Regions from separate parts of the Alishewanella sp. HL-SH06 genome, predicted to be linked through region 3. Evidence: predicted binding sites of a transcription regulator. Region 3 holds the regulator's gene; each other region holds the start of a gene.

Region 1 (10,322 bases), 1.2 Mb from region 3:
TTTTGCAGATTAATAGCAAAACGACAGCTGATGCTGTCGTTTCAGTGTTATGCGAGTGATATAGCTTAACTCAGGCTGGTTATTGCGCTAAACGCGCTAATAATGCGGCAACTCTCTCACGGGTGGCGGCGTCAGTTGCATTTTGTCTTACTGCGTCGATATAAGGTTTTGCCTCTGTAGCGCGCTGTAAACTCACTAGCGTTTCTGCGAGTAATAAATTGATTTCATTATTGCTGCTTTGTTGCGCATACGCTTGATACAAGACCGCTAACGCTTGATCTGCTTGCTGGTTTTGCAGCAAAGCTTTGGCATAGGTCGTTAAGATTAGCGGTTCATTGCGTCTTAACTGGTTTGCTTTTGCGGCATGTTGTAATGCCAATGCGGGATCGGAAGTAAATAAAGCATTTGCTAGATTATTTTGTAAAAATGCATCGTCAGTGAAAGAGCCTGCCGCTAAGAGTTGCTGATAGAGCGTGCTAGCCTCAGGCCATTGTTGATGATTTATATGATGCTCGGCTAAGAGTCGCTTGACCCAAAAATCGTTGGGTTGCAACTGCAAGTGTTGTTGCGCCAGAGTGGTAAAGCGCTCATTGAATGTGGCTTGCCGGGATAACTCGTATGCCATACCCCATGCACGTTGAAAGCGCGGGTTTTGCTCAATACTTTTAGAGTAATTTTTAAAGGCTAATTCTGGGTTTTGCTGTTGCTCAGCTAACATACCCGCTAACAGATAATAGTCGGCGGAGCGCACTTGGCGTTGTGCTAGTTGTTGCAGGCGCTGTTCAGCTTGTTTTAACTGAGTAGTATCAAGTTGCAGGTTAATCAGCTCATAGTCATAAATGAGGTTGTCTGGCGCCAGTTTAATGGCCGTAGCAAAACTATTACTAGCATCTGCGTAGCGTTCAAGACGTTTTTGTAATAGGCCGAGTTCATAATAGTGGTTATCGTTCAAGTCAGCTAATTGAGCAAATTGGCTAACTTTTTCTTGCGCTTCGGTTATTTGGTTTAACGTAATCAGTGTATTGGCTTCAAGCAATAATAAATCTTTAGCCATAAACTCTCGCCTCAAGGAGCGTTGGATCAGGCCTAATGCTTCTTTTTGTTTGTTAACCGAAAAATAATGTGCCAATAACAGATTCAGACTGGGGCGGTGATGCTGCCGATTGACGATCTTGACTAAACGCTCAACAGCCTGTTCGCTGTTATTGGTTTGCAGTTCTACTTGCGCTTGCAATACTTGCAAGGTGTCGTTTTGTGGTTGCAGTTCAATTAACTGCTTAAGCAGCTTGGCTGCAGCAACAAAATCTCTTTGTAATATCAGTAAATTTGCTTGGGTTAATTGCCCAGGGAAAAAATCCGGTTTTGCTTGCAGTAGTTGCGTGAGTTGTTTGTCGGCTTCGGTTAAATCGCCCGAACTGACTAAGATACCGGCATAAATGTTGCGATAGGTTGGATCTTCGGGTTGCAGTGCCAACAGTTGTTGAGCGAAGTCTCGTGCGCGCGGAAAATCGTTCAAATCTTTCGCTAATAGAGTCTTACTTAACAATACTGATGGCTCGGCAGTAAAAGGACTATCGTTTAAATAAGCTAATGCAGCAGCAGGGCCGAGTGTTTGTCGCTTAAGCTCTGCATCCAAAGCGGCCATTTCGGCATTGTCAGGGAAACGTGCCCGCATCTCAGTTAACATTTGTTGTGCAACATAAGGGCGTTGTTGTTTAATGGCCAACAGCGCATGTTGTAATTGCAGCGGCGCATAATCTTTAATATACGCTTTATTATCATCTAAAAATTTAACGGCTGTACCGACCAATTCGTTTCTAATGTAATAATTGGCAACGATATCTATGGCGTTTAAATCATTAGGTTTGAGTTGCAGATAATTGTTAAAATCTTCAATCGCTAAAAATTCATTATTATTTAAATAATGTAGTGTTGCACGCAAGAATAGCTTATCGGGTTCGGCTTTAAAGTACTCTGCTGGCATACCGATTAAATCGGCATGTAAGGTTTGTATGGATTCATTAACCGCTGTTTTATCCTGTAATGCCGTTACCATGGGCAAGGCAAAACGTAGATAAGCATCGTCTAATCCCATGCTAGACAGTTGCTCTAAGGCGTTTCTTGCATCACCTAGCTGCCCAGTTAAAAATTGCACCGTACTGATCGCTCTTAATAACAAAGGGTTGTTCGGGTCAAGCGCTAAACCTGTTTGATAATGAGCAATGGCCGCGGGGTAGCGCTTTTGAATAAACGCTAGATGGCCCAACTGAAGTAATGTTGCTGAATTGTTCGGCTCCAGTTGTAAGCTTTGTGCTAATAATTCGGCAGCGCGATCTTCAGCTTTTTCTGCCAGTGCTAACTCGGCTTGCGCATTTAATAAGTTAACATTTTGCGGAAAAAGTGTGGCAGCCGTTTTGAGGGTAGAACGGGCTTGCTCAAGATCGTTTGTTTGCAGGTCAAGTGAAGCGGAAACGAGTAGCCAATTAAATTTTTGCGGCTGCCGAAGCTCGCCGTATTTTAGCATTTCTTGTAATTTGTTTTTTTGCCGTGACAATAAATACAAATAACTTAATTCATCACTGATTAAGTTAATGTCGGCACCGTCAGTCAGTGCGCCTTCAAAAACGTTTAACGCTTCTGCAAACAATTGCTGCTGCAGTAAAATTCGCCCATATAAAATTTGTGCCGCAAGGTTATCTGGCGTATCGCTGAGCACATTTCTAAGGTAAATAATGGCTGTTTTGTTATCGCCTTGTTTGTGTAATTGCAAGGCGTTGTCGTAAGTGTATTTGCTGCTGTCAGCATAGGTTGTTATTGAGACGCAGAGTAACAGCCCAAAGAGAAGACGATACAAGCTAAGATCCTTATTGCAATCAGCGAAAAATGGTTGTAAGCAATTATAATATACCATAACTAAAAAGGGGCCGAAGCCCCTTTTTTAACGCTGTGTACGGCGGCGATTTCGATACATAAGGCCAAAAATACCGGCGGCGAAAAGTGATAGGGTGCCTGGCAGTGGCACATCTTGCGCATTATCTGGTGATGTTGGTAGGGCGGCGAGCTTAGCAGTAATGCTGCCAAATTTCATTGCATCATTTAAACAAGATAACTTACAAGAACCGCTGTCAAATGCAGCGTTGTATGCACCGATCAACCAATATTGACTGCTAACACCTTTAATATTTTGAGTAGAGTAGCTCTCAGTTCTACTACTGCTTTCAAAAATATACGGTGTGTTGATACCTGTATTGGCGTAGCTCGCTTTTACAATTGCAGCGCTTGCAAGTTGGGTAAAATTTAAGGTTGGACTCGAAATGTTGGTAAATGGGTTGCTATTAAATGTAGCTATAGAAATATCGCTATCCATTCCTTCAGTTACCCAAGTATTAGTAAGACTTAACAATTCGACGGGAGAAGGAAATTCTAAAAAAATAAAATCTAAGCCTTTTTTGTTATCAACAGTATGGCTTTCGTCTGAATTTGTTCCATAAATTTGTACGCCATATTTGCTATCAAGAATTAGCTTATGTGCTGAAATTATGTTTGATGCACTATCAGAAGACTCAGAAGACCAGCCTGAAATAAATGCATTGGCGCCTGAAGCTGACGTTAACGTTATTTTGTTTGCACCTGTAACGCTTTTTGTCGTTGCAGGTGTAAAACTCCATGTCTCTGTTGTGCTCGTGGTTGTAGAGGCCAGCACAGAGGTTGATAACAACGCAGCGCTACATAACACCCCGAAGGTGATTTTTTTAATTGCTGATAGCATAAAGTTTAACTCTTAAATGATAATGTAAATAATAAAGCAAAAAGCGTACCAAATCTTAAGTCATTGATAGTTATAGCTTAGGGTTTTAACTTTTAAAGTGACTGTAAAAATTGTTGACGATTTTCATCAATGTCAGCCGGCAAATAAAACTGTTGCTGACACACTTTTTACAATAAAACGGTTATCAAACTCCTATTTTTAGAGTATTTGAAGTTATTCGCAACGCTCGTTTGTCTGCAAAATAGTTAATATATAACCAGCCTATCTTATATTTTGTTGCATTATTATATTAGATACAATGTGTTAGCTTTGGTTAGCAGGAACAGCCCACAATAAAAAGCCGATTACCACTAACTGGATCATTTGTTATTTTCACCATCAGTATTTTTACGTTTGCGCTAGCAAAAAATAGACTAGGTTAAATGTAAAGCTTGGCAACTCGCATGTTTCATGCAATGCAAGCTGCCAAACTGACGTTAAGTAACGTTATGCACGTTTACTAACACTTAAGGATTATAGCTCACATTCAACGTTACGCCACTAAAAGTACTATAGGCACGAATGCTGATGTGCCACGTTGTCGCGGCGGGGTTGCTGATACTGCAGGTTTCATTGTTTCCCTGTAAATAAGGGCGACAATCAAAGCTGCTGGTGGTTGGCCGCGCGCCGCGTCTGACGTACAGATCGGCATCTCCTGTTCCGCCAGCGATGCTGGCAGTAAAATTCTGCATGCCGGCCGGTATGTTAATGGTGTAATGCAACCAGTTATTGCGACTAGCAGACAGATTGGGCAGCGTATTGCTACTGCCTGTGGCGCCTGATCCTGAGCCTGTTGCGGCAAGCACTGCGGCATTGGCATCAACTAAGCCGACACCACAACCAGAGCAGCTTGCAGGGAAACTACGGGCTGAGGTTTTCAGAATATCTTCAATTTGATCCGGGGTAGCGTTCGGTTTGGCTTGCTTGATTAACGCAGCAATACCGGCGACATGCGGTGCGGCCATCGATGTGCCTTGGCTGTACCCATAGCTGTCATTGGCGGGTGTCGTTGAACCGCTGTTGTAAGTAGATAATACGCCACTTGGATCATTGGAAGAAGACATCGCGCCACCCGGTGCGGCGACATCAACACTGCTACCGGTATTAGAATAATACGCACGACCACCCTGGCGGTTTGTTGAGGCAACGTTGACTACACCAGTGCAATTACCTGGATTAAAGTTATTGGCATTACCATTGTCATTGCCTGCGGCAACCACTATTACTGTACCGCGGCTGCGCGCTTGATTAATGGCATTTTGGGTAGTGCTATTACAGCTACCTGAACCACCCAAGCTCATGTTAATGACGCTGGCAGGGTTGGCATTGGCGGGTACGCCAGACACTGAGCCCCCTGATGCCCAGATAATGCCGTCTGCGATATCGGAGGTGTAGCCACCACACTTACCTAAGACTCTAACCGGCACCACTTTAGCGTTAAAGGCTACACCGGCAACGCCAGTATTATTATTACTGACTGCGGCTACAGTACCGGCAACATGGGTGCCATGCCAACTGGACGCTCTAAACGACGTTGGTTGACCACCGCCACACTCGCCGACATTCGTCCAATCACCCGGATCGCGGGCATCGCTGTCGCGGGCATTACCATCGTTACCAATAAAGGCATCAGAGATCATGTCATAGCCTGGTAACAGGTTGGCATTTAAATCGACATGAGGCCGATAGCCGGTATCCAGTACCGCAACCACCACGCCTTGGCCTGTTGCCTTGTCCCAAGCCGCTGGCGCTCGGATGCCGCCGGTGTTTTCATAATAATGCCATTGGTTCGCATATTGGGTGTCATTAGGTGCAAGGGTCGGTTGCAGTAACATGTCTTCTTCGACCAGTTCTACATCATCATCTTGGGACAATTGATTGAGTAATGTCTCCGTTTCCGCGGCGGATAAGCGGCGCTCGGCACTGAACACCGCGTGTTTTTCTAAGGCCGTTTCGCGCACAAATTTTATTTTTTCACCTGCGCGTTGACTAAAGCGCTCGGCTTTCGCTTGCATCCGTTCGGCTTTGCGTTGCTGAGCCATGGTGGCTGGTAGGCTCTGTAGCATAGTATCGGTGTTGGTTTCTTTATATTTGATGATCACGCGGGTAACAGGACCAGTTGAAGTGTCGTTATCCTGATTTGCAATCGCTGCGGTGTTGAATAATGCACCGGGTAAACAAAGCACGGCTATTGCCGTTAATTTAAACTTCTGAGTAAGCATGGTATGACCTTTTTTATAATGTTGTTATTACCTGGATGTAAGGTGATGCGAAATGAATGACAACTTCGCAACACCGCTATTATTAATAGGACAAACTTGGCGTAGCTGTAAATCAGCAAAATCTGTATAAAATGAGCTGCTTATGTAGCTATAGCGGTATGCGGCCCCAAAAAAGGTCTTTTTTAAGCATAATAAAAAAAGGAACAAGTCATAAGCTACGCCTGCCCAATCGGAACTGTAAATATTTTGTAACAATGGAGTTTTATTCTAAATAGTTATAGATTTCTCATTTGGAGAGCAAATTGAATCTAAAGAAGGCACAATTACAGCAACATCAACTAGTTATTTGGTATTAGCAGATAAAGAGTACTATGTTGATTTGCACTGGACAGCTTAGTTTGATGCGCCATACTCAACAGCATAGTGGTGAGGTTAAGCGTATATGCCTGATGAACATAAGAATGAAATTGTACCTATCCTCTATGAATGCGGTATCGCGAGAATATGTCCACGCTGAGTATTGGCACAACACCATAGTGGTCAATACCGGCGATATTTCTGCGGTCAATTTTGATTTAAGCATGTTAAAAAAACAGCGTTTATATAAACAGGGCTATAGCACTGCGATGGCGATTGTAACGAAAAAACTTCCAAAATTTTTCTGAGCGAGCGGTTAAACAGCTCGATCAAAATGAAATTAAATTACATTTTTATTAATTTTCGTATTGCTTGAATAATGGGCAACCTAAATGTCACTTAGTTTTATTTGTTGTGGCATGCCTTTATTATATTGATTTTATTGGTTTATATTTTTCATGGTGAAAAGGTCTTTAGATTTTCTATTATAGATTAATTTAATTAATCTATTCATTCATTTCTTCTCGTTTGTCGGAATTACCATAATCTTGTAATTTTATTACGTGCCCAGCGATAGTGGCACATCAAATTAATTTTGCAGGAGAGACCAGACATGACTATTTCAACTCGTAAATTTATTACCCGTATGGCGGTGGTACTGTTGTCGTCAAGTCCATTGCTCGCTTCTGCCGCGAGCACAGGCTACAAGATGGCTTTAATTGATAATGCACCTGGCGCTGAATATATTCAGGCAGGTCAGTACGACAAGGCCATTGCTTCCGCCCAAGCGCCGTCGCAGGCTGATGCTGAGTCGTTTTATGGCCAGGTTAGCTTATGTGTCGCTTATAGCCGGATGAACGAATTAGCCTTAGCTGCCACAGCGTGTGACAACGCCGTATTTCGTGCCGCAACCTTAAAAGCGGTTACGGGTTCAGCTAAACGTGAAATGCGCGCTTTAGCATTGAACAACCGCGGTGTGATTAAGTTATTATCGGGTGACAAAGTGGCGGCATTACAAGACTTTATGCTGGCAGTGCGTTTAAACGATTCCGCTTTAACCGCGGCTAACTTAGAGCGTTTAACCTTCAGTATCAATGAAGGTCAAGAAATTGCAATGCAAACTGCTGAATAGCTTGTGTTTGCAATCAAAAACGCCTGGCTCAATGTCAGGCGTTTTTTTTGGTTATGACCAGCCATATAAAATTAAGAAAGTGGCGTAATGTTGCGCAGTGTTTTTTTGTAATAAAGTGGATTGCCCTTGTTCCCACATCGCCTCTTGTAACTGTGCTTTACTCAGCGATAAAAAAGCCTGGTTCAGTTCAATCGAAGCACTGCCGTCTGATTGTGGCAGCACTTGGCGTAAATCGAACGGTTCTAAAGTGCCGGTAAAATCATGACTTCCCTCAGTAGTCTCAGGTGTATTAGTTGTTTTATTTACTGAGTCGGGCAAGGCTTTAACTGGGCTTGCTAAAGCAGAACTGGGGATGGCTGCTTCAGTTGCGCTCGCGGTTGTTGGTGCTGGTAAATGTTCTGGCACTGGCAGCGCCATAATTTATCCTATCCACTTTCCCGCCTGAAAGGCACTGAATAGAGCGATTAATGCAAGCAATACCCAAAGCAGTGTTTTACGCATAGTCATCTCGCAAAGTTGCCAATTTAAAAAATAATTGTTTTTTTAATAGCAGTGCTGGCGGGGCTGGTCAATTTTTGGAATCGGCTGCTTGAAGCTAGAAACACGCAGCGCAGCAATTTGCTGCGCTTTTGGTCATGATGTGGCGTTAAATTTGGTAAGTACTGCCATCTTTGGCGGTGAAGCTTTTATCACCACGGCAACGACAACTGACTTGCCGGCCGGTGATCATGCTAAACCAATGACATACCGGATCGGTGGTTTGTAATTGAATATCATCAATACCCGCTAGGTCACGCTGACCTTGGCTGCCACTTTTATTCAAGATCAACTCAACATGGCGACCTTGGTTTTGCAGCAACAACGACTCAGGTGCTTCACGGTGACCATTTAAGCCAATAAATTGCGCCGGATCCGCTAGACCACTGGTGCTGCCATCTACGAAAAAGGCCAGCAACTGTTGGTAATATACGACATAGCTGGCTACGGCCTTGTGCGAACCCTGAGCCAAAGGGAAGGTTTTATCCAAAAAGCCTTTAGAGTAATCCATGATCTGTTTTACATGGCTGTCGTTCAGTTGCGTGATCATCGTAATATCGTGATCGATTTGTATCGACTGTGTTGAAGTGGCTAACGTCGTCATAATTATTTCCTCATCGGGTACGAAGTGTGGAGCCTCTGATAAGGCTTTTATTGCAGATAGTTTTGCTATCGCTTGAAAAACAGTCTAGATTAAATTTAAGCATAATTTCACAATAAAAATTTCACAGTGTAAATTTTACAAAATGAAAATAAATAAAAGCTTGATCCGCAAATCACATTTCTTGGGCACTAAAATTAGAAACCTGAGAAAACGCAATAACTTAACGATAGAAGATCTGTCGACACGTTGTGTGCGTGTTAATCCTGAGTCGGCGCCATCGGTATCCTATTTATCGATGATCGAGCGTGGTAAGCGGGTGCCGAGTATCGAAATGCTCGAAGTTATCGCGCAGGTTTTTCAAAAAGACTTAGATTGGTTTTTAGACGGTGAGGCTGAAGAGCAAGATTTAGTGCTGCCCAAGACCGCAAAAGGTGGCCTCAATGGTATGCCATTAGAGCCGAGCTTTTTATTCAGCCCCGATATTTTGCAAATTGCTATCCCGGAAATGTTGTCACAAACGGGCACCAGTGGTCGGCAGTTTGCGCAACTGTTGATTCGGGCGCATCAGGAGCATCACCAGAATCATTTTCCGGAATTAGAGCGTGCCGCCGAAGAGGTAGGGCAAAAACGTCTACCTTTATCTGTCGATGAGCTCATGGCGATTGTGCAGCAGTTAGGCTTAAAAATTCAGTGGTTTGATGAAGTACCACGCGAGCTCGTTGATGAATTAGGTGTGAAATCTAATAATATTGGTACTTCCTTTTTTATACCGCCCAATAGCTTACATTTAAATCGTATTTTGCAGCAGTGGCCTACTCGCTTAAAGTATGAATTAGCTGTGCACATTGGCCATGCCGTTTTACATAACAAAGATGGCGTAAAAAACGCGATGGCGGTAGGCGGGGCGCATGATGATGTGTTTGCCGATAGTAGCACTATGGCACCGCAAGATATTTTGCATGCGTGGCGTGACTTTGAATCGAGCTTTTTTGCTGGCGCCTTGTTGTGTCCAAAGCAAGCGTTTCGGCAATTATTAGAGCGGCGTGGTTATGAAATTGCCAGTCATTTACAGGCAGAAGTGTCGGCTTCGGTGGCGATGCGCCGCATGACCGCGGTGTCACCTTATCCGCATTGGCATTACTTTGATGCTTACAGCCCCGGTAAATTAAAGGCGGTGTATCGCGGTAATGGCATCCCTCTGCCTTGGGGCAATATGCGCCAAGTGGTCGACCCTTGCCAGCATTGGGCCGTGTTTCGCATGTTTGAGGTTAAAGACAGTGGCAGTTCGGCGCAATTATCGCTGTTAGATGTGCAAGGTGAGCCACGGATCTATTGTTGCGAATCGACCAAGGTACAAGACTTAGCCGGCAATCAGCATGTGTTGTGTGCTGGCATTGATCTCAACCCCGCGCTTAATGCGCAAGGGCTGGATGCTGCGGCCTTAGCACAAGATATGAAAGCGCGGTGTCAGCAGTATGGCGGTGCGGCCGTGGTACCGCAGTCGATCCAGACCACATTAAAGCGAGTGGCAAACATTTTAAATATCAATTGGGTTAGCCGTAGCATGAGCAAGCCCGCACAGTTAATCTGTGCCAGAGGAGGTAGTTGCCCTCGCTCTCCAAGTTGCTATCAATGCCCTGCGCTCACGAAATAAAGCGCAAC
Region 2 (10,322 bases), 2.0 Mb from region 3:
ACCGATGTACCGTCGGCAGCAGTTCCACTCCCTTCTTCAGCCACTTCAGCACTGGCAGCGGGTGTATCTGAACCCATAAAGAAAAAATAACCGCCACCGGCACCCGCTAATACCACCACGAGCGCAATCAGCATCATAAGCTTTTTCTTTTTGGCTCCCTGATCAACAATCTCTAACTCATTATCTGCCATTCTGTATGGCTCCCTTTGCCGTCAAAAAACTGACTAAATTACTGGTATTATGCTCACCAGTCACGGCTGTTGTAAACGAAAAGCCGTGATAACTGTGAAATCGACTTACTTTCAGCCGCCAAACGGCTAAATCATCTCAGTCTGCTTAGGCATAGTAATCCACGATACGCTCACTATGTTGCACCTCGACACTGCGCTCTTGCACTGGGCCATCAATATCATCAAACAGCGCCGAACCTTGGCCCTGGCCTTGCTGCGAGCCAGAATCAGCAGATTGCCGGTCTTGTCGCGATTGCTGTTGCACCTGACCTTCGCCTAATTGAATGCCCTGTTGTTGCAATAATTCACGTAATCTCGGCATTTGTTGCTCTAATAGCTCTTTAGCATTGGCTTGTTGCACTATAAACTGCACCGAAGCTTGTTCTTGCTGTAAGTTAACGCGAATTTGCATTTGCCCCAATTCGGCGGGATCTAAACGAATATCCGCCACCTGAATATTTTGCCTTACCATAATTTGCACGCGTTCTCGTAACTGACCAGCCGCATCTTGCTGTAATTGTAGCTGCTGCATACTGGTGGGTAAGGTTGCTACAGGGGCTTTGCTTTGATTAGCGCGCGTTTGTTGTTCTAAAGCGCCAGCGAAACCCTCAGCGCGCAGCATATTATTGGCTAATTCACTTGCTGTCGGTGAGCTGCTACTGGCGACTGGCACGTTATTCGCTTGCTGGGCCAAACTCACTTCTAGGTTTACCGTGGCAAACTGGCGAGCATCTTGGCGTTGCTGGCCCGATTGCTCATGTTGTTGCTCGCTGTTAGTGGCATTTTTGGCCACATTCTCAAGGGTGTTTAACTTGGTGTTTGCGGCAGTCTCGACACTGGCTGTAGGCACTTTAGTTAACTCGGCTGTCGGGGCAGTAACAATAATAGGCTCAGCTTGATCTTCCGTCACATTATTTAGCGAAACAGGTTGTAACGGCGCACTTTGCATAGCCGCAGTTGCTGCGCTCTGATCGCTTGAAGGTATCGCGGTAGAATTTACTGCCGAGACGCTCGCCTGCGGCGTCTCTACCTGACTGGTTTTGCTATTTAGGCTGTTACTGGCGGCCAATTGTGTCTCTAAGTCGGCTAACGCCTGCTCGGTTTGCTCCGCTTCAGCGGTCAAAATGTCGGCGTTACTGTCATTTTGCTGAGCTGCAGCGGCCAGTGAACTAACGGATTGACTCGCTATGGTGTTGACAGAGTTGCTCTGACTGGCCATCTTATTTAAAGCGCCGGTTTCAGATTGATTACTGGCCGCTGACTTAATTGCAACCGCTTGCTCTGGCAACGTAATGCGCGAGTTTTCTAGCTCAAGGTCAACTGAGCTAAGCTCAGCGGTTTGTAAACTTTGTTCATTTTGTTGTTTTGCCGTTAACGCTTGAACCGTTTGCTCATCCAGCACCACTTTGGTCTCTGCCTTTACTGCTAAAGGCTCTAACGACGCCAGCGCTGCGGCTTTATCGGCCGCTTTCTCTGGCGCAACATCACCTAAGTTTGAGTCAATAACCTCGGTCAGCGCCGCATCATCCGTTATCGGGATAATCGGTGTCAGGCGATCAGTTACTGGGCTGTCATTTAGCGTAAATTGTGTGGCACTGGTTTTTTGCTTTAAGGCTAACAATGCCGCAGCTTGCGCTTGCTCATCCTGCTGAGCTTGAGTAAGCGCTTTATCACTCAAGGTAGTTGCTGCCGCTGAGGCATTACTCAATGCCGATTTCGCGCTATCATGACCAAGCGCTGTGGCCTTTTGCTCGTCGCTTGACGAGAGCTTAGCTAATACGGCTGCATTGGTGTCTATTACATCGGTTGCTGCTGCATTTGACGCTTGCTGTTCAGCAGTTAGTGCCTCTTTGGGTAGCATACTCGCGGCCAATTGTGCCGCAGTAAAAGTGTTTAATTCAACATCGCCAGCAGGCATGTCTAAACTAAAAAACTGCGCATCTACTTCGCTAAAAAGGCTATCTTCGGGTAAGGGTACAGGCCCGATAGTTTGAAAATCTGGTTTGGGTTGAATTTGAAAAAACTCAGCAGCCACCTGCGCTCGGTAACGTAACTGTGTACTGGTATCCGTAGATTGTTTAATTAACCCCAACCACTGCTCGGCAATATCTAAATCAGGGGCGAGTTCGCTTAATGCGTCAACGCTATCCAATAGCATGGGATCGGTTAACATTTTCGGCTCAGCAACAACTGCACGATTATCGGCTGTCGTTACAGCAGGCTTAGTAATGCTAGACTTTGTGGACTCGCTGCTTTCTAAAGAAGTCGCTTGAGCTTTGTCAGCTTGGCGCGAATTGGCGGCAACATTTTGCCCTGCAGTACTCTTTTGTTGCTTATCTTGCAGCAATTGTTGAAACACGCCGGCTTGCTGCGCACTGGCCGGGTCATTAAATTGCCCAGGTGCAGCCTGCTCGCCAGAAGGCGTGCTGTCTAAGCCGTTAAACATTAGGGAAAACTGTAAGCCTTGAGTCATCTGTTACTCCGCCTGCATCTAAGCTGCTGTGTAAGCCTATTTATATGCAAATACCATACAAAAACCGCGCCACTTTTAACTGTTTGTAATGGTTTAGTACTGCTCTGTCTGTTTAGTACGTTGATAAAAACGTTGCGCCGCGTATTCATCGGCCAGTTTTTGTTGTTGTTTTTCTGCTAGTTGAAATTCTTTTTGTCGAGCTTGTTCAACCAAGATCTCTAAAGCTTTACGCTTGGTCTGCATTTTTAACCAGGTTTGCCGCCGCTGCTCTGCCGCGTTACGATTTTGCTGTACTACCCGACCTTGCTGAGTTAATGCCTGATCTAACTTACTGATAAAACTTACATACTGATTATATTGGCGACCACCGAGGCCGGCACTGCCTTGCTGCAAGCTTTGCTGAATATATTCAGTGCGATAATCAGCTAAGCCTTGATATTTTTGCTCAGCCTGCACAAACGCTTGCTGTGCTCGTACAAATTGCGCCTGCAAGGTTTCCTCACGCTCTTTTTGTACTTTAATTAACAACGTTAAACGTTCATTGGCCATTAGTTAGCTCGCTTCGGTTGGGGAGCCAACTGACTAAGCAGCGTCAGACACTCATCATATTGCACAATTTCTTTCATGCCTTGCTGTAAGAAGGTATTGATGCGCGGCAACATGTTGATGGCCAAATCTAACTGCGGATCACTGCCTCGTACATAAGCGCCTATGGCAATTAAATCTTTGCTTTGCTGATAACTGGCATATAACTGCTTAATACTGCGCGCCATCAACTGGTGTTGCTCGCTGGTTACCGCGGGCATGACTCGACTGATCGATTTTTCAATATCAATTGCCGGGAAGTGCCCGGCATCGGCAAGACTGCGCGACAACACAATGTGGCCATCTAAAATAGCGCGTGACGCATCGGCGATCGGATCTTGTAGATCGTCACCTTCTGATAGCACGGTATAAAAAGCGGTTATTGAGCCTTGATTGCCCGAGCCATTACCTGCACGTTCAACCAGTGCCGGTAATTTGGCGAACACAGAAGGTGGATAGCCCTTCGTGGCGGGTGGCTCACCCACAGCTAGAGCAATTTCGCGCTGCGCTTGGGCATAACGCGTAATAGAGTCAATCAGCAGTAATACATCAAGGCCTTGATCACGAAAATACTCAGCGACTTGCACCGCCGTTTCACAACCTTTTAAACGCATTAACGGTGACACATCGGCCGGTGCGGCAACTACGACAGAGCGTTTCTTACCCTCGTCACCTAAAATTTCATCGATAAATTCCTTTACTTCGCGTCCCCGCTCACCTACTAAGCCCACCACAATGACATCCGCAGCCGTGCCGCGCGTCATCATGCCCAGCAGCACACTTTTACCAACGCCAGAGCCGGCAAATAAACCCATACGCTGACCCTTGCCAACGGTTAAAATGGCGTTAATAGAGCGGATCCCGACATCTAGCGGCTGCTTAATTGGCCGCCGATGTAGCGGATTTATCGGTTTACCTTTACCTGTAGCATAGTGTGTTGCTGTAATTGGCCCTTTGCCATCCAGCGGTTGGCCCACACCATCAATCACCCGCCCCAGCAATGCCATGCTGAGCGGCACACCTTTGTGCTGCAACAGCGGCGTGACCCGAGCGCCCGGCACCACACCGTCAATATCATCTTGCGGCATTAAAAACACGCGCTCTTGGGCAAAACCCACCACTTCCGCCATAATTTGGCCGCGAGCACTGTCGACTAAACAGGCTTGGCCAATAGCCGCGCTGCAGCCCACGGCTTCCAGCGTTAAGCCAACTACACGCACTAAGCGGCCAGAAACCATCGGCCGGCTCTGATGTATATACTGATGTTGCTGCTTAACACGGTTAAGCAAGCTGACAGGTTCAGTCATAAAACCCCTGTGTTGTGCTGCATAAGCAGCATTGTCAGATAAAAAGCGGTTTACTCTGGAGAGGACTGATGCAGGAAGTGTTCCAAGCTGCTTTGTAGACGTTGCGTCAAACTTCTGTCGACACTGGATTTTTCGGCTTCTACCAAGCAACCGCCTTGTTCTACCAATGGCTCAGCACGTAATTGCCATTGGCGTTGCTGTAAATCATCTGCAGAATAATGTTCGCGGATAATGGCTAAATCCTCTGGATGCAGTTTAATCAGCAGTTGACCCGCTTGCATCGGTAAGGCCGCAGTGGCTTCTTGCAAGGCTTGCAGAATCACCTGAGGATTGGTTTTGACTTCAACGCCGATCACTACTTTGGCCATTGCTAAAGCTAACTCGGTTAATGCCTGCTCAACTTGCTGATTTAAATCGGCCAGCGGTTGCTGTAATTGTTCGATTAACGCCGTTAGTTGCGCCAATTTTTCATCGATATCGGGCTGCGCCGCCGCTAGGCCTTGTTTTTTGCCTTCAGCCAAACCTTGCGTTAAGCCATCTTGTTGCCCTTGTTCACGGCCTTCGTTGTACCCTTTACTAAAGCCTTCGTCTTTACCCTCGGCAAAGCCTTCATCATAAGCCGATTGGCGCAGTTGCTCCATGTCGGCCGCAGTGAGCGGTTTAAAGCTTTCTTCTTCCTCGGCTGGGTCAGAGGTAGTTGTTGGGCTTGGGCGTCTTAAATTCAGTGCATTAGTATGCCCTGGCAGCATTTCGGTATCTGCCGTCATATCAGGGGTATCCCAAGTTTGCAGCAGATCGGAAACCTCTTCGTCAGGCGAAAAAGGTTTTTTATATCGAAACGCATCTTTACTCATCTAGCCCTCGCGCTTAAACGAATTCTTCGCCACCGCCGCCGCCTAACATAATTTCACCGGCATCAGACAAGCGTCGTGCCACCGATAAAATCTCTTTTTGCGCGGTTTCAACTTCACTTACCCGAACTGGGCCCATCGCTTCTAGATCGTCTTGTAATAATTCAGCTGCGCGTTTCGACATGTTCTTCAAGATTTTCTCTTTCAGATTCTCATCGGTGCCTTTTAAGGCTCTCATTAATACATCTTGTTGTACTTCACGCAGAATGGCTTGGATACCACGATCATCAACGTCAATCAGGTTTTCAAACACAAACATCAGATCTTGAATTTGTTGCGCCATTTCTTCGTCATGCTCACGGATAGAATCCATCAGCTGACCTTCTAAGTTGGTATCTAGGTAGTTCAAGATATCGGCCGCTGCTTTTAAGCCGCCCATTTTCGCGGTTTGTGCACCTGCTTGACCGGCAAATTGTTTCTCCATAATCTCATTCAACTCTTGCAACGCAGCGGGTTGAACTTCTTCAAGGTTTGCAATGCGCATGGTTAAGTCTAATCGCACTTTTTCTGAAAACTGCGATAAGATTTCGGCCGATTGCTCCGGCTCTAAATAAGATAAAACGATAGTTTGAATTTGCGGGTGCTCGTTGCGAATAATATTGGCAACCTGCTTTGAATCCATCCATTTTAACGAGTCGAGGCCGCGGGCCCCTCCACCAAGAACAATTTGGTCAATCAGGTTTGCCGCTTTCTCTTCACCTAACGCCGCCGTTAATGCTCGCTTGATAAACTCTTCGCTCTGGAAACCAATGGTGCTGAAATTCTGAATCTGTTCGATAAAACGCCGATGTACCGCTGAAATCTTACCTTGGTTCAAATCAGTAGTTTGCGCCATCGCCATACCAACCCGCTGAACCTGCTTCGGCTCTAAATGCTTAAGAATTTGCGCGGCGTCTTCTTCTGACAAACTCAGTAATAAGATAGCGGCCTTTTCGACACCATCTAACTTATTGACATCAAAGATTTTAACTTCTTTTTTCTCATTCATCTTCAGATAACCAATTCTTAACTACCAATGAGGACAGCTCTGGTTCGTTTGCCACTAAGGCACGCACCGCTCTTAATAAATCTTCGTCACCATGTAAATCGGGTAACATCAGGGTGCCATCTGGGGCAAATCCGACTGACTTCTCATCAAATTGTGCCACAGCTATATCGTCATCATTACCCAGATCTAAACCATTTGTCATAGCTTGTTCATCATAAGTATCAACGGTTTCAGTTGGGTTCATGAGTTTCTTCAGCATTGGCAGTACAATAAAGAGTAGCAGCACAATGATAACCAAACCACCCATCACCAACTTAACGACTTGCAAGAACCAATCTTGTTCATAAATCGGCACATCAGTTAATGCTTCGACTTGTTCACGAACGAAAGGTACCGAAATCACTTCAATAGTATCACCGCGCTGAACATCAAAGCCAACGCCACCTTGTAATAAACGGCGAATATTCTCTAATTCTGCTTGCGCCATCGGAGTGGCGGGGCCAAGGGTGCCGTCGTCTTGAGGGACGCCTTGTTTATAATCGACCGCAACCGACACACTTAAGCGACGTATAACACCACTTTGCTGAGTGGTATGGCTAATTGTAGTATCAAGCTCAAAGTTACGAGTAGACTCACGACTATTGCGCCCCGGGATCACCGCTTGTGAACTGCCCCCAGTAGCTTGTTCAGGAATTGCCGAAGGCATCGGCGGTTGATTGGACAACGCGCCAGGAATACCGCCACTGCCGCCGCCAACGCTGTTTTCTTCAATCACCATTTCGCTGCGAATTGCTGGTAAATCTGGGTTATAGCGTTTTTGGGTTTGCTCAACAGCGGTAAAGTCCATCATTAAATCAACTTGCGCAGTATAATTTCCCATGCCCAGTACCGGTAATAAGATGGAATCAACTTTCTGACGATACTCATCTTCATGACTACGTTGCATTTCTAATTCACGACGATTGCGGGCTGAACTGCCACTTTGAGAACCGCTATTTAGTAAACGGCCATTTTGATCGGTAACGGTGACACGACTTGGCTCTAAACTTTGTACGGCTGAGGCAACTAAATCGACAATCGCATCAACTTCACTATCGCGGATCACTCGGCCGCCACGTGCAGTGACTAAGACCGTGGCGGACGGTAAGGATTGTTGTCGAGCAAACACGTTTTCTTTAGGAATAGCCAGTAGTACCCGAGCTCTGGCAATACTTTGAAGCTCTTCAATAGTTCTCGCTAGCTGTTGCTCACGGCTGTGTTTTAGCCGTTCCATTTCTAAACGTTGACTCACCCCAAAACCGCTGTCTTGTAATAAAAACTCGGTACCCAATGACGGTTCTTGGTTTAAACCTGCACGAGACAAACCTAAGCGCACATCTTGTAAAGAATCTTCAGGCACTAAAATAACGTTACCTTCTAATTTGTATTTCACTTTTTGCGCGTCTAAATGATCGAGCGTTTGGATAAGCTCCTGCGTGTTGTAAGTGCCTAGTGGCCGCATTTCAGGGGTTTTAGCCCACAGGATAATCAAGATGGCAATACCCAAACAAATGGTTAACGCCACGATCAACGTCACCTGTCTTAGCAAATCACCACTTCCACCCAGGGAACTTAAAAAGCCCGCCTTGTTTTGCGCTTGATTGTCATTACTAAAATCGGTGTTGGTTAACGCCAGTTCTGTCGATTGATTATCTGCCACCATACTTCTCCTGCTTGCGCTGTCTGTCTAATTAGACCGGCATCGACATAATTTCTTTATAGGCTTCGACCACTTTATTACGAACTTGCACGGTCGCTTCGAAAGCCAAAGAGGATTTTTGTGATGCAATCATGGCTTGCGCCAATGACACCTTTGGATCGCCCAATTCAACGGCATTTCGCATTGCACCAGCTTGTTGCTGTAATTCATTAACACTGCCTAGCGCGTTTTTAAACAAGGTAGAAAAATCTGACTGGCTGCTGTTTGTCGGCTGCACCGCCATGCTTGGATCGGCTTCGAAGGGCAAAGCACGTGCTTGGGTTGCCATGCTTTGCATTTGGGCATATAACGCCTGACCTTTAATTTCCATAATGCTGCCTGTCAAAATTTTGTTATTTACGAGGATATAACAGACTAAGCAGAAGTTGTGCCAACTCGCCAAACACAGGGAAAACAGGGGTTATAACAAGATAGCCTTACGCAGCATCGGCATTCGTTGCCAAGCAGCGTAAGGCTTTGTAGTGAAATGACGTATGAGGCTAGCTTAAGCCGGAATATCAATACCTGACTCGCGCATCCGCGCTAATTTGTAACGCAAAGTGCGATCACTGATACCGAGTTTTTCTGCTACGTCTTTGCGTTTAAAAGCACAAGCCTGTAGCGTGGCGAGAATAAGCTTATGCTCTTGCTCATGAATTTCAGTTTTAAAATCAGTGCTATCTGCCATGGTCGCACTAATACCTTGCACGCGTGGCACGGCACTTTGCCCAAGTGAACCCGGCACTTCTAATAAAATATCAGCCGCCGCAATCTCAATACCGCCTTGTAAAATTAAAGCACGCTGGATCACATTATCGAGCTCGCGCACATTCCCTGGCCAGCTGTGCTGGGTTAAACGCTGCTTAGCCGCTTTACTCAACTGGCAGGTTGGCCGTTGTTGTTTATGGCAATGCCGGCGCAATAAATGCTCCGCCAATGGCACAATATCTTCCGGGCGATGGGCTAATGCAGGCCAACTTAACGGAAAGACATTTAAACGATAATACAAATCTTCACGAAACAGGCCATCGGCTACCGCTTGAGCAAGCTCTCGATTACTGGTGGCTAAAATGCGCACATCCAACTTAATAGTCTTACGACTGCCCAACCGCTCTACTTCGCGCTCTTGTAGCACTCGTAAGAGTTTCACCTGCAAATTCATCGGCATTTCAGTAATTTCATCCAGCAGGATGGTACCGCCTTGTGCTTGTTCAAATTTACCCGGACACGCCGCCACCGCGCCGGTAAACGCACCCTTTTCGTAACCAAATAGGGTAGATTCCAACATATTATCGGGGATCGCTGCGCAATTAATGGCGATAAAAGGCTCAGCTGCACGGGCTGATTGTTGATGAATATACCGTGCCAGCACTTCTTTTCCCGAGCCACTGGGGCCTAAGATCATCACACTGGCTTCAGAATGCGCCACCCGCTCGGCCAATTGTAACAAGGCTTTGCTCTGCTCGGCCGCGGCAATCGGCGTAAAGCTGTCTGTTGGCTCAGCGACCACATAACGCGCTACCGTACTGACCAGCACCTCAGGTGAAAACGGTTTCGATAAATAATCAATCGCCCCTAAACGAATCGCCTCAACCGCATCTTGCACAGTGGCATAGGCCGTCATCATCAGTACGGGTAATTGCGGATATTGTTCGCGTAAGGTTTTTAACAAGGTTAAACCGGATACCGAGCCCATTTGCACGTCACTGATCACCAGCTGCACACTTTGTTTTTTTAATAGCAGCAAGGCTTCTTCGGCACTGGCGGCACTGAGCACCTGATAATTAGCCAAACTCAGTGTATCGATTAAGGCTTCGCGTAAACCGGCATCATCTTCCACAATTAATATTTTCAGATCTGACATGGCATTACTCCTTAGTCTTAGCAGCTGAGGCACTATGATGAATAGGTAAGCTGATCTCAAAACAGGCGCCACTTAACGCTCCCTCTTGCCTTGCTGCTAAATCAACATAATTAATACTACCCTGATGGCTATGCACCACCGCTTGCACCACCGCTAAACCTAAACCACTGCCACCGGCTTTATTGCTATAAAACGGCTCAAACATCTGCGCTTGCACGGCTGGGGG
Region 3 (10,322 bases):
CCCAATTAACTCTTCGAGCACGATTGCTGAACGCGTGTCTTCAATGGTATCACCGTTACCTAACATCAATACGGTGTCATCGACAAACCCAGGTAACAAGCCAACATATTGTTCACCTAATAAGCCTGAGGTTAAAATCGCCACTGAACTCGTTTCAGGAAAGTTACTGTACTCAGCGTTAATTTCTAACTTAACCACTGGCGTGTAACTGACGCGATCTAATTCAATTGAGCCAACACGGCCAACAATCACGCCACCCACCTTAATAGGTGAACGCACTTTTAAACCGCCAATATTGTCAAACTTGGCATACAAGGTGTAAGTTTGCGAAGCACCACCAAAACCGGTATCAGCTACTTTTAAGGCCAACATTAAAAAGGCCGCACAAGCCAAAACAATAAAGCCGCCAACTAAAATTTCAATTTTACGCGTGGTCATTTTTTATCCACCAAACATTAATGCAGTTAATATAAAATCAAAGCCCAAAACAGCCAATGATGCCGTGACTACCGTTTGAGTGGTGGCACGGCTAATACCTTCCGAGGTCGGGATGGCATCAAAACCTTTGTGTAATGCAATCCAGATCACTACGAGTGCAAACACTGCACTTTTTATTACACCATTTAGCACATCCTGATACAGGTCAACGTTAGCTTGCATAGCAGACCAATAGCTACCTGCATCGACACCTAGCCATTCTACACCAACCAAATGGCCACCTAATATGCCCACAGCATTAAATAGCAATGCCAGTAATGGCATGGCAACGACCCCCGCCCAAAAGCGTGGAGCGATAATACGACGCAGCGGATCAACTGCCATCATTTCCATACCGGATAATTGCTCAGTCGCCTTCATTAAGCCAATTTCTGCGGTAAGCGCGCTACCGGCACGACCCGCAAATAACAGCGCGGTGACCACCGGGCCTAACTCGCGCAGCAAACTTAGCGAGACTAACGGGCCTAACATACCCTCTGCGCCAAACTTTACTAAAACGTTATAACCTTGCAGTGACAGCACCATGCCGATAAACAAGCCGGACACGAGGATAATCATCAACGACAACACGCCAATGACATACAATTGTTTGATAAACAACGGGAAGCCTTTACGGAAATCGGGCTTACCCACTATGGCACCAAATAACATGATACCTGCACGACCAAAACCACTGATGGTGCTGAGCGTTTGATGGCCTATTTTTTGTAATCTATTTGCGATCACTTGCCGAGCTCCATTAATTCATCTTCATAAGCTGCAGCTTTATAATGAAAGGGCACTGCCCCGTCTGCATCGCCATTTAAAAATTGCTGCACTAATGGCGATGGATCGGCACGTAATTGCTCTGGCGTACCTTGGCCAATCACGGTTTTATCTGCCACAACATAAACGTAATCGGCGATACTCATGACTTCTTTTACATCATGCGATACCACGATAGACGTTAAACCCAAGGCGTTATTAAGTTCGCGGATCAGCCGCACAATAACTCCCATTGAAATAGGGTCTTGCCCCGCAAAAGGTTCATCGTACATGATTAACTCAGGATCTAAAGCGATTGCCCGAGCTAATGCAGCACGTCTTGCCATACCACCGGATAATTCCGCTGGCATCAAATCACGTGCACCGCGTAAACCTACCGCTTCCAATTTCATTAAGACAATTAATCGAATTAACGACTCTGATAAACGGGTGTGTTCACGAAGTGGAAAGGCCACGTTGTCAAATACCGATAGTTCGGTAAATAGGGCACCGCTTTGAAACAGCATGCTCATCTTTTTACGGGCTTGATATAAAGCTGAACGTGACAATTTAGGGATATTTACGCCATCAAACATAATATTGCCGCTGTCTGGGATCAATTGACCACCAATGAGTTTTAACAGCGTTGTTTTACCAATGCCGCTAGGCCCCATAATGGCGGTAACTTTTCCCCTGACAAACTGCATAGACATATCGCGGTATATCACTCGTTCTCCGCGTGAAAAGCTCAGGTTTTGGATATCGACCAACACATCAGACAACGTTATTTCTCCAGTTCTCTTTGCAACCAGTCAGCTCTCGTTAAACGGGCAATCTTGCTAAGGGCGCGCATGTTATATACATTCATAACAGTTTACAATATGAGCAAAGTGGCAAAGTGTGCTTATTGTAAACGCTATGAGAGAGTAAGTCGTGGCAATAATTCGAAACGAACAGCAGGTATTTTCGAATAATGCTTGGCGTAGGTGTTTTTACCGAGGTTTTTTTGCATTTAACAGCAAGAAACGGGAAAATACCCTTTTTAACTGTTAAGCAGACAACGGACACCATGATATCACCTTTGTTATTAGCCATTATCTTCGTTATCGTCGGACTCGTATTGCTGATTTGGAGTGCTGACCGTTTCGTATTCGGCGCATCATCTGTTGCCCGCAATAGCGGTGTTTCGCCAATGTTCATCGGATTAACGATTGTTGCGATGGGTTCATCCGCGCCAGAAATGTTGGTCTCGGCAACAGCCGCAGCACAAGGACGACTCGACACCTCGGTTGGTAACGCTTTAGGTTCCAATATCACAAACATCTTAATGGTCATTGGTGTTATTGCCCTATTCAAACCGATTACGGTTGCCTCATTAACCCTGAAGCGCGAATTTCCGTTAATGCTGTTTTTCACCTTTGTTGGATATTATTTTTTATCAGACCATAACTTAACGCGGGCTGAAGGTATTATCTTGCTTATCGCTTTTTTCAGCTTTATCAGTTTGTTGGTGTACTGGGGTAAGCATGCCAGCCCAACCGATCCGCTTATCAGCGAAATTGAATCAGAAATTCCACTACCAACCTCTACTCTAAAGGCGGTGTTTTGGGTTATCGCCGGCTTAGTGTTGTTATTAGCCAGCTCTCAGTTATTGGTTCAGGGTGCAGTCACCATTGCCCGTTATGCTGGAATGAGTGATTTAATCATCGGCTTAACAATTATTGCTATCGGCACCAGTTTGCCCGAACTCGCCGCAAGCGTCATAGGCGTAATAAAAGGCGAAGATGATCTGGCGCTGGGCAATATTATCGGCTCAAACATTTTTAACATTTTAGCCGTGTTAGGCTTAGGCGCAGTGATTGGGCCTTCAACACTCGATATTAATGCCGGTACGCGGGATAGCTACGTGATGATCGCGGCGGCCTTTGCACTGTTATTAATGTCAATACGTATCGGCAAGCAACAACGTATCAATCGATTAGAAGGTGGCTTGCTTTTAAGCGGCTTTATTGGCTACCAATATTTGTTATTTACTCATTTGGCGTAAACTTGGTTATGACCACAAAGACTTTCCGTGAACAGGCTTTAGCGGTATTACGCATCGAAGCCGAAGCCGTTCGACAACTCGAACAATATCTTAATGATGATTTTGAGCGCGCTTGTCAGCTGGTACTCGATAATAAAGGTAAAGTTATCGTCAGCGGTATTGGTAAATCTGGCCACATTGCCAACAAAATAGCGGCAACCCTCGCCTCTACAGGCTCTCCGGCTTTTTTTGTGCATCCAGGCGAAGCGAGCCATGGTGATTTGGGCATGTTATCAAAAGACGATATCGTTATCGCCATCTCCAATTCTGGTGAAACAGCAGAATTACTGACCATAGTGCCAATTATCAAACGCATGGGTATTCCACTGATCGCCATGACCGGGAAAGCAGATTCTACGTTAGCGCGCTTGGCCGATATTCACTTATGTGTAGCTGTACCTCAAGAAGCTTGCCCACTTGGCCTAGCGCCCACCGCCAGCACCACGGCGACACTGGCGATGGGTGATGCCTTGGCTGTCGCGGTGTTAGATATTAGAGGCTTTTCAGCCGATGATTTTGCGTTATCACATCCCGGTGGCAGCCTTGGTCGCAAGTTATTGTTGCGATTAGAAGATTTAATGCATAAAGAGAATTTGGTGCCTATCGTACCGCAAGAGGCCAGCATTAAAGATGCCTTATTAGAGATTTCACGCAAAGGGCTCGGCATGACCACCGTGGTCGATGCACAAGGTCGCTTAGCTGGGCTTTTTACAGACGGTGATTTACGACGTATTCTTGATCAACGTATTGATATACACAGCACCTCTATTGCCAAGGTGATGACGGTCAATTGCATTACGGTTAAAGCAGAAATGCTTGCCGCAGAAGCGTTAAATATTATGCAGCAACGAAAAATTAATGGCCTGATCATTGTTAACGAGCAGCGCGAGCCAATCGGCGCCATGAATATGCACGACTTACTGCGAGCAGGAGTAATGTAACATGGACTTATATCGCCAGTTGTACCAAGCTATCAGTGATACTAACGCCAGCCGCGCGGCAGATATTAAATTACTTATCTGTGATGTCGATGGCGTATTTTCGGATGGGCGCATTTACTTAGGTAATCAAGGTGAAGAGCTAAAAGCCTTTCATACCCGGGATGGCTATGGCATTAAAGCACTGCGCCAAGCTGGCATAGAAGTAGCCGTGATCACAGGGCGACAATCGGCCATTGTGGAGCAGCGTATGAAATCGCTAACTGTGCCCTATATTTATCAAGGGCAAGAAAATAAAACAGCTGCATTTCAAGCGCTGCTCGCTGAACTGCAATTAGATGCCAGCCAAGTCGCTTATATCGGTGATGATTTGGCCGATTGGCAAGTCATGCAACATTGTGGCTTAGCCGTCGCGGTAAAAGATGCACATCCTTATTTGCGAAAGCATGCCCATTTAGCCACGTCATTACCTGGCGGCTTTGGTGCAGTGCGCGAATTATGCGATCTGTTACTGATTGCGCAACAGCGATTTTTACAATTTGATGGCAGCAGCTCATGAGAAAGTTTTTTGTGCTCATCGTCATGTTACTCGTGATAGTCGCGGGCTACCTGTGGTTGAATCCCAGCGTTGAGCAAGTGGATCTGCAAGTGGATCGAGAATTTCAACCGGATTACATTGCTGAAAATGTTACCTTGCGCATCTACGACAATGAGGGCTATATTGCCGATCACGTGCAGGCGCTGAAATTAGAGCATTTTGAACAGCTCGGCTTTACGCAGTTTGATCAACCGCGCTATACCCTGTTTAATAAAGCACATCAGCCTGCTTGGGAAATCAGTAGCTTACAAGGTGTCTGGTTTCCTGAAGATAAGATTATTTTGGAAAACCAAGTGGTTTTGCAAAACAAACAAACCCTAGGTTTAGTAGAACGCGTTGAAACGGCCTCATTACAACTGATGTTGCCTGAAAAAAGTATTCATACGCATGAAATCGTTCAGATCACCGGCGCCGGTTTTTTCATTAAAGGGCAAGGTATGCATGTCGATTTAACAAAAGAAACCATACAATTGCAAAAGCATTTAGAGACGGTATATTTCAATGAAAATTAATAGCTTAATGATTGTTTTGGCCTTTTTTTCTGCCGTTAGTTTGGCCGCCGAACCGGATCATAAACAGCCCATCTCGGTCGATGCAGATAAAACCTTAGCCTCATTAATTGACAGCATTGCCAGTTATGCCGATAACGTTGTCGTACGTCAGGGGTCCATGTTGATCAAAGCAGACAAACTTGAAGTCGACGCCAGTGCTGGTAAAGGTAAAGAGGTGTTTATTACAACAGGCTCACCGGCGACCTATTCACAAACACTGCAAGGTGATCGTCCTGTAACCGCTCAAGCGAATGAGATCCGATTTGACCGTGCCAGCCGAATTTTAACGTTATCGGGTAATGCCGAAGTGATGCAAAGCGGTAGCTTAGTACGCGGTGCCGTGATCCGTTACAACATTGAATTACAACAATTAAGTGCTGAAGGTGAGCAAAATCGTCGCGTTACCACGATTTTCACCCCAGAAAACAAGGACAATCCATGAAGTTAGTGGTCTCGCACCTCGCCAAAAGCTATAAAAGCCGGCAGGTAGTGAAAGATGTCAGCTTAGAGGTCAATGCAGGGCAAATCGTCGGTTTATTAGGCCCTAACGGTGCAGGTAAAACAACAACCTTTTACATGATTGTTGGCTTAGTTCCCTCGGATAAAGGCACCATTACCCTCAACGAGCAAGATATTACTTTTGCTCCGATCCACCAACGTGCCCGCGCCGGCATTGGTTATTTACCGCAAGAAAGCTCGATTTTTCGTAAATTGACTGTGCATGAAAACTTATTGGCCATTTTGCAAACCCGCAAAGATTTAAGCACGCAACGCCGCGCTGAAATTGCCGATGATTTATTAGAAGAATTTCATATCGGCCATATCCGCAACAGTTTAGGGATGGCGTTATCTGGTGGCGAGCGTCGTCGGGTTGAGATCGCGCGGGCACTAGCCGCTGATCCCGCTTTTATTTTATTAGACGAACCATTTGCTGGGGTTGACCCGATTTCAGTACTTGATATCAAAAAAATCATTCAACACCTCAGCCAACGTGGCATTGGTGTTCTCATTACTGACCATAATGTGCGTGAAACGTTAGATGTTTGTGAAATCGCTTATATTGTCAGTCATGGCGAACTGATTGCAGCCGGTTCTCCGCAAGATGTTCTAGCAAATCAGCAGGTGCGTGATGTATACCTAGGTGAGCAATTCAGGCTATAGTAAAGAAGATAGAACGCAACTGCGCATTCAGGAGAGAATTACAGGTACATGAAGCCCTCTTTGCAACTCCGCCTAGGACAACAGCTTACCATGACGCCACAACTGCAACAGGCGATACGCCTATTACAGTTGTCCACCATTGAGCTACAGCAAGAAATACAGGAAGCGTTAGACGCGAACCCGTTACTCGAAGGCGATGATGATTTCGAACGTCAGCCAGATGAGGTTGATCACAGTCTTGGCAATATCAATCGCGATACCCTTGACGATCCACGCAACAAAAACTCAGAGCAAAAAGACGCAGCCGATCGCGATACCAGCGATGATCTGAATAAACAAAACATCCAAGAAGATTTACCGCTAGATAATAACTGGGATGACTTAGTCAGTGCCGCCCCTGTTAGCAGTGGCAACATGCCTGATGACGATATGGTGTATCAGGGTGAAACCAGCGATACCCTGCAAGATTATTTACGTTGGCAAATGCAACTCACGCCCTTTTCTGAAATCGACCGGGCTATTGCTGAGATCATTATTGAAGCCATCGATGACAATGGTTTTTTAAGTATCAGCTGCGAAGAAATACTCGACTCACTGCAATCTAACGAGGTCGAGGCCGACGAAGTTGAAGCCGTGATTAAACGCATTCAATTATTTGATCCGGTCGGGGTTGGCGCGCGCTCGGTGCAAGAGTGTTTACTGGTGCAGTTACGGCAGTTTGAGCCAACTACCCCCTATTTAAATGATGCAAAACTCATTATTAGCAACTATACCGAATTTTTAGCGAATAGAGACTTTCGTTCTTTGATGCGCGTGACTAAACTCAAAGAAGAAGAGTTAAAGGAAGTCATGCAGTTGATCCACAGTTTAAATCCACGGCCTGGTGCTGATGTGATTAAACAAGAGCAGCAATATGTTATTCCTGATGTCACGGTGACAAAAGTAAAAGGTCGCTGGCAAGTCGAATTAAACGCTGACGCTATGCCCAAAATACGGATCAATCAGCAATATGCGGCGATGAGCAAAACCGCTAAAAATACCGCTGATACGCAATTTATTCGTTCGCACTTGCAAGAAGCTAAATGGTTTTTAAAGAGCTTAGAAAGCCGAAACGATACTTTACTCAAAGTAGCCAATTGCATTGTGCAGCAACAACAAGCCTTTTTTGAGCATGGTGAAGAAGCCATGAAACCGATGGTATTGAATGATGTTGCAGAAATGGTCGGTATGCATGAGTCGACTATCTCACGCGTCACCACTCATAAATATATGCATACACCACGTGGAATTTTTGAACTTAAGTTCTTTTTCTCCAGTCATGTTAGTACAGAGAGTGGTGGTGAATGTTCTTCCACTGCCATTCGTGCTTTTATTAAAAAATTGGTGGCGGCAGAAAATCCGGCAAAACCGCTAAGTGACAGTAAAATGGCGGAAATTTTGTTAGAACAAGGGATAAACGTGGCTAGGCGAACTATCGCTAAATACCGCGAATCGTTGTTTATTCCGCCGTCAAATCAACGAAAGACCCTGCTGTAAGTGTCTTAACTAAAAGGAAGAGTCTATGCAAATCAATTTAACAGGCCGTCACGTCGAAATTACCGAAGCCTTAAAAGATTATGTCGAGAATAAATTTGCTAAGCTAGAGCGTCATTTCGAGAACATTAATAATGTACATGTCATCTTAAACGTGGAAAAATTACAACAGATTGCCGAAGCTAAAATCCATCTCACCGGTGGCGAAGTGTTTGCGGTGTCTGAGAACGAAAACATGTATGCTGCGATTGACCAGTTAATAGACAAACTCGATCGGCAGGTCATTAAACACAAAGAAAAACTGTCACGACACTAAGACATTATTATGAATTTAAACGCAATGTTAGCGGAGAACTGCACGAAAAGTGCAGTTCTATTTAACAGTAAAAAACGTATCCTCGAATATATCGCCGAACTGGCTCACCAGCAGCTTCCCGAACTATCTGAATACACCATTCTTGAAGCCTTAATGACCCGTGAAAAACTCGGTTCAACCGGCATCGGTGGCGGTATCGCCATTCCTCACGGCAAACTTGACTGCGTAACTCAACCGATTTTGGTGTTTGTGGTCAGTAAAGACCCTATCGCGTTTGATGCGATAGATAACCAAGCCGTCGATATTTTTTGCGCTATTTTAATACCTACTGAGCAATGCCAAACGCACCTAAGTACGTTATCCGGTATTGCCAAATTGTTGAGTCAGAAAGACTTAACCAAAAAAATCCGCCATGTCGAGTCAGATGAACAACTGTATCAGCTACTACTCGACTATAGCCAAAAAACAGGTGAGTCATGAAACTACTCGTCGTCAGTGGTCGCTCAGGCTCTGGCAAATCGGTTGCTCTGAGAGTCATGGAAGATCTCGGCTATTACTGCGTCGACAATCTCCCGGTTAATCTATTACCGACTCTGGCAACTGCAGTAATGGGCCAATATGAACGCGTTGCCGTGAGTATTGATGTACGTAACTTACCGAGCGATCCCGATGAGTTATCAGACATTTTGTCATATCTGCCGCGCAAGCTGGAACTGACGATTTTATATTTGGATGCGGATCACACCACGCTAATTAAGCGCTTTAGCGAAACGCGTCGCTTGCATCCGCTATCCCATCAAGCGATGTCGCTCGATGAAGCCATTTCACGTGAACAACAGTTATTAGATCCTATCTCTAGCCGCGCCGATTTATATATCGATACCACTGAGCTGAATGTGCATCAGTTGGCCGAGCAATTACGTGAGCGGATCTTAGGCCAAAAGACCGGCCGTTTAGTGATACTCTTTGAGTCCTTTGGTTTTAAATATGGTATTCCAAAGGATGCCGATTTTGTGTTCGATGCGCGGTTTTTACCCAACCCACATTGGGAGCCGGATCTGAAACCGCTCACAGGTTTAGATCAGCCAGTTAAAGATTACCTCGCCTCACAAGACGTGGTGGCAAAATATACGTGGCAGATCAATACCTTTATTGCCAGCTGGTTACCCCATCTCGAGCGTAACAATCGCAGCTACTTAACGATAGCGATTGGTTGCACCGGTGGCCAGCATCGTTCAGTGTATATCGCACAAAGCCTAGCCGAAACCTATCGCAGCCAGCGCGAAGATGTACAAATTCGCCATCGGGAATTAGTCAGACATCATGGCCGATAAGTTAGCTGCAACAGTCACGATTATTAATGCCCTAGGCCTACACGCACGTGCCGCCACCAAGCTAGTGCAGTTAAGCCAGCAATTTGATGCCAAAGTAGAATTAGTGCAAGAAGATGGTAAAACAGCAGATGCCGGCAGCGTACTGGCCTTGCTGATGATGGCCAGTAGTAAAGGTAAAACCCTTACAGTGACCACCGAAGGCCCTGACGCTGCTGAAGCATTAGACGCGATTACTTTATTAATTAATACCGGTTTTGGCGAATAGCGTAAAGCTTGTGCTTTACGCTATTGTTAGGTTTTTTAGGGTAAATTCGACTTAATATGCGAGCGGCTGCTGTTTTGTAATTGCCCTCGCTTCAGTTCTTGCTCACCTGTAGTACGCGCAATCGCCTCAGTCTGATGATGCAGGGCAGCTTTAATGAGCATATGTGCACTGATTGGCGCGGTGATTAATAAGAAGATAGTAATCAACAATTCATGCACGCTGATCTCACCGGGTGCCGCACTAAAAAATAACATCGAACCTAACAAAATACCGCCCATACCCAAGGTGGTCGCCTTAG

Evidence for each region. Region 3 encodes sigma-54, which starts transcription at its own class of promoters, with help from an activator protein. Its sites were predicted from a motif close to GTTGGCACGNNNNTNGNNT; they were not measured.
Region 1: a site for sigma-54 is predicted at 3,804-3,822, ahead of xdp1 (exosortase-dependent surface protein XDP1). Genes of this name have one in related genera too.
Region 2: a site for sigma-54 is predicted at 8,610-8,628, ahead of fliE (flagellar hook-basal body complex protein FliE). Genes of this name have one in related genera too.

The regions. Positions count from the first base shown of each region.
Region 1 is NZ_CP199752.1:3,627,525-3,637,846, reverse strand. It holds partial or broken gene ACUJFK_RS16805 (anhydro-N-acetylmuramic acid kinase) at 1-13, shown strand, start outside; gene ACUJFK_RS16800 (tetratricopeptide repeat protein) at 80-2,854, opposite strand; gene xdp1 (exosortase-dependent surface protein XDP1) at 2,939-3,769, opposite strand; gene ACUJFK_RS16790 (S8 family peptidase) at 4,276-6,030, opposite strand; gene ACUJFK_RS16785 (hypothetical protein) at 6,492-6,695, shown strand; gene ACUJFK_RS16780 (hypothetical protein) at 7,001-7,519, shown strand; gene ACUJFK_RS16775 (hypothetical protein) at 7,571-7,936, opposite strand; gene ACUJFK_RS16770 (malate synthase) at 8,166-8,660, opposite strand; gene ACUJFK_RS16765 (DUF3612 domain-containing protein) at 8,803-10,314, shown strand.
Region 2 is NZ_CP199752.1:2,828,404-2,838,725, forward strand. It holds gene fliL (flagellar basal body-associated protein FliL) at 1-191, opposite strand, end outside; gene ACUJFK_RS13005 (flagellar hook-length control protein FliK) at 337-2,703, opposite strand; gene fliJ (flagellar export protein FliJ) at 2,797-3,252, opposite strand; gene fliI (flagellar protein export ATPase FliI) at 3,252-4,595, opposite strand; gene fliH (flagellar assembly protein FliH) at 4,646-5,449, opposite strand; gene fliG (flagellar motor switch protein FliG) at 5,463-6,494, opposite strand; gene fliF (flagellar basal-body MS-ring/collar protein FliF) at 6,487-8,196, opposite strand; gene fliE (flagellar hook-basal body complex protein FliE) at 8,225-8,563, opposite strand; gene ACUJFK_RS13040 (sigma-54-dependent transcriptional regulator) at 8,738-10,096, opposite strand; gene ACUJFK_RS13045 (sensor histidine kinase) at 10,101-10,322, opposite strand, start outside.
Region 3 is NZ_CP199752.1:850,846-861,167, reverse strand. It holds gene mlaD (outer membrane lipid asymmetry maintenance protein MlaD) at 1-438, opposite strand, end outside; gene mlaE (lipid asymmetry maintenance ABC transporter permease subunit MlaE) at 442-1,224, opposite strand; gene mlaF (phospholipid ABC transporter ATP-binding protein MlaF) at 1,221-2,024, opposite strand; gene ACUJFK_RS03860 (calcium/sodium antiporter) at 2,312-3,289, shown strand; gene ACUJFK_RS03855 (KpsF/GutQ family sugar-phosphate isomerase) at 3,298-4,269, shown strand; gene kdsC (3-deoxy-manno-octulosonate-8-phosphatase KdsC) at 4,271-4,825, shown strand; gene lptC (LPS export ABC transporter periplasmic protein LptC) at 4,822-5,376, shown strand; gene lptA (lipopolysaccharide transport periplasmic protein LptA) at 5,366-5,857, shown strand; gene lptB (LPS export ABC transporter ATP-binding protein) at 5,854-6,576, shown strand; gene ACUJFK_RS03830 (RNA polymerase factor sigma-54) at 6,625-8,112, shown strand; gene hpf (ribosome hibernation promoting factor) at 8,138-8,425, shown strand; gene ptsN (PTS IIA-like nitrogen regulatory protein PtsN) at 8,432-8,905, shown strand; gene rapZ (RNase adapter RapZ) at 8,902-9,759, shown strand; gene ACUJFK_RS03810 (HPr family phosphocarrier protein) at 9,749-10,024, shown strand; gene ACUJFK_RS03805 (Na+/H+ antiporter subunit G) at 10,060-10,322, opposite strand, start outside.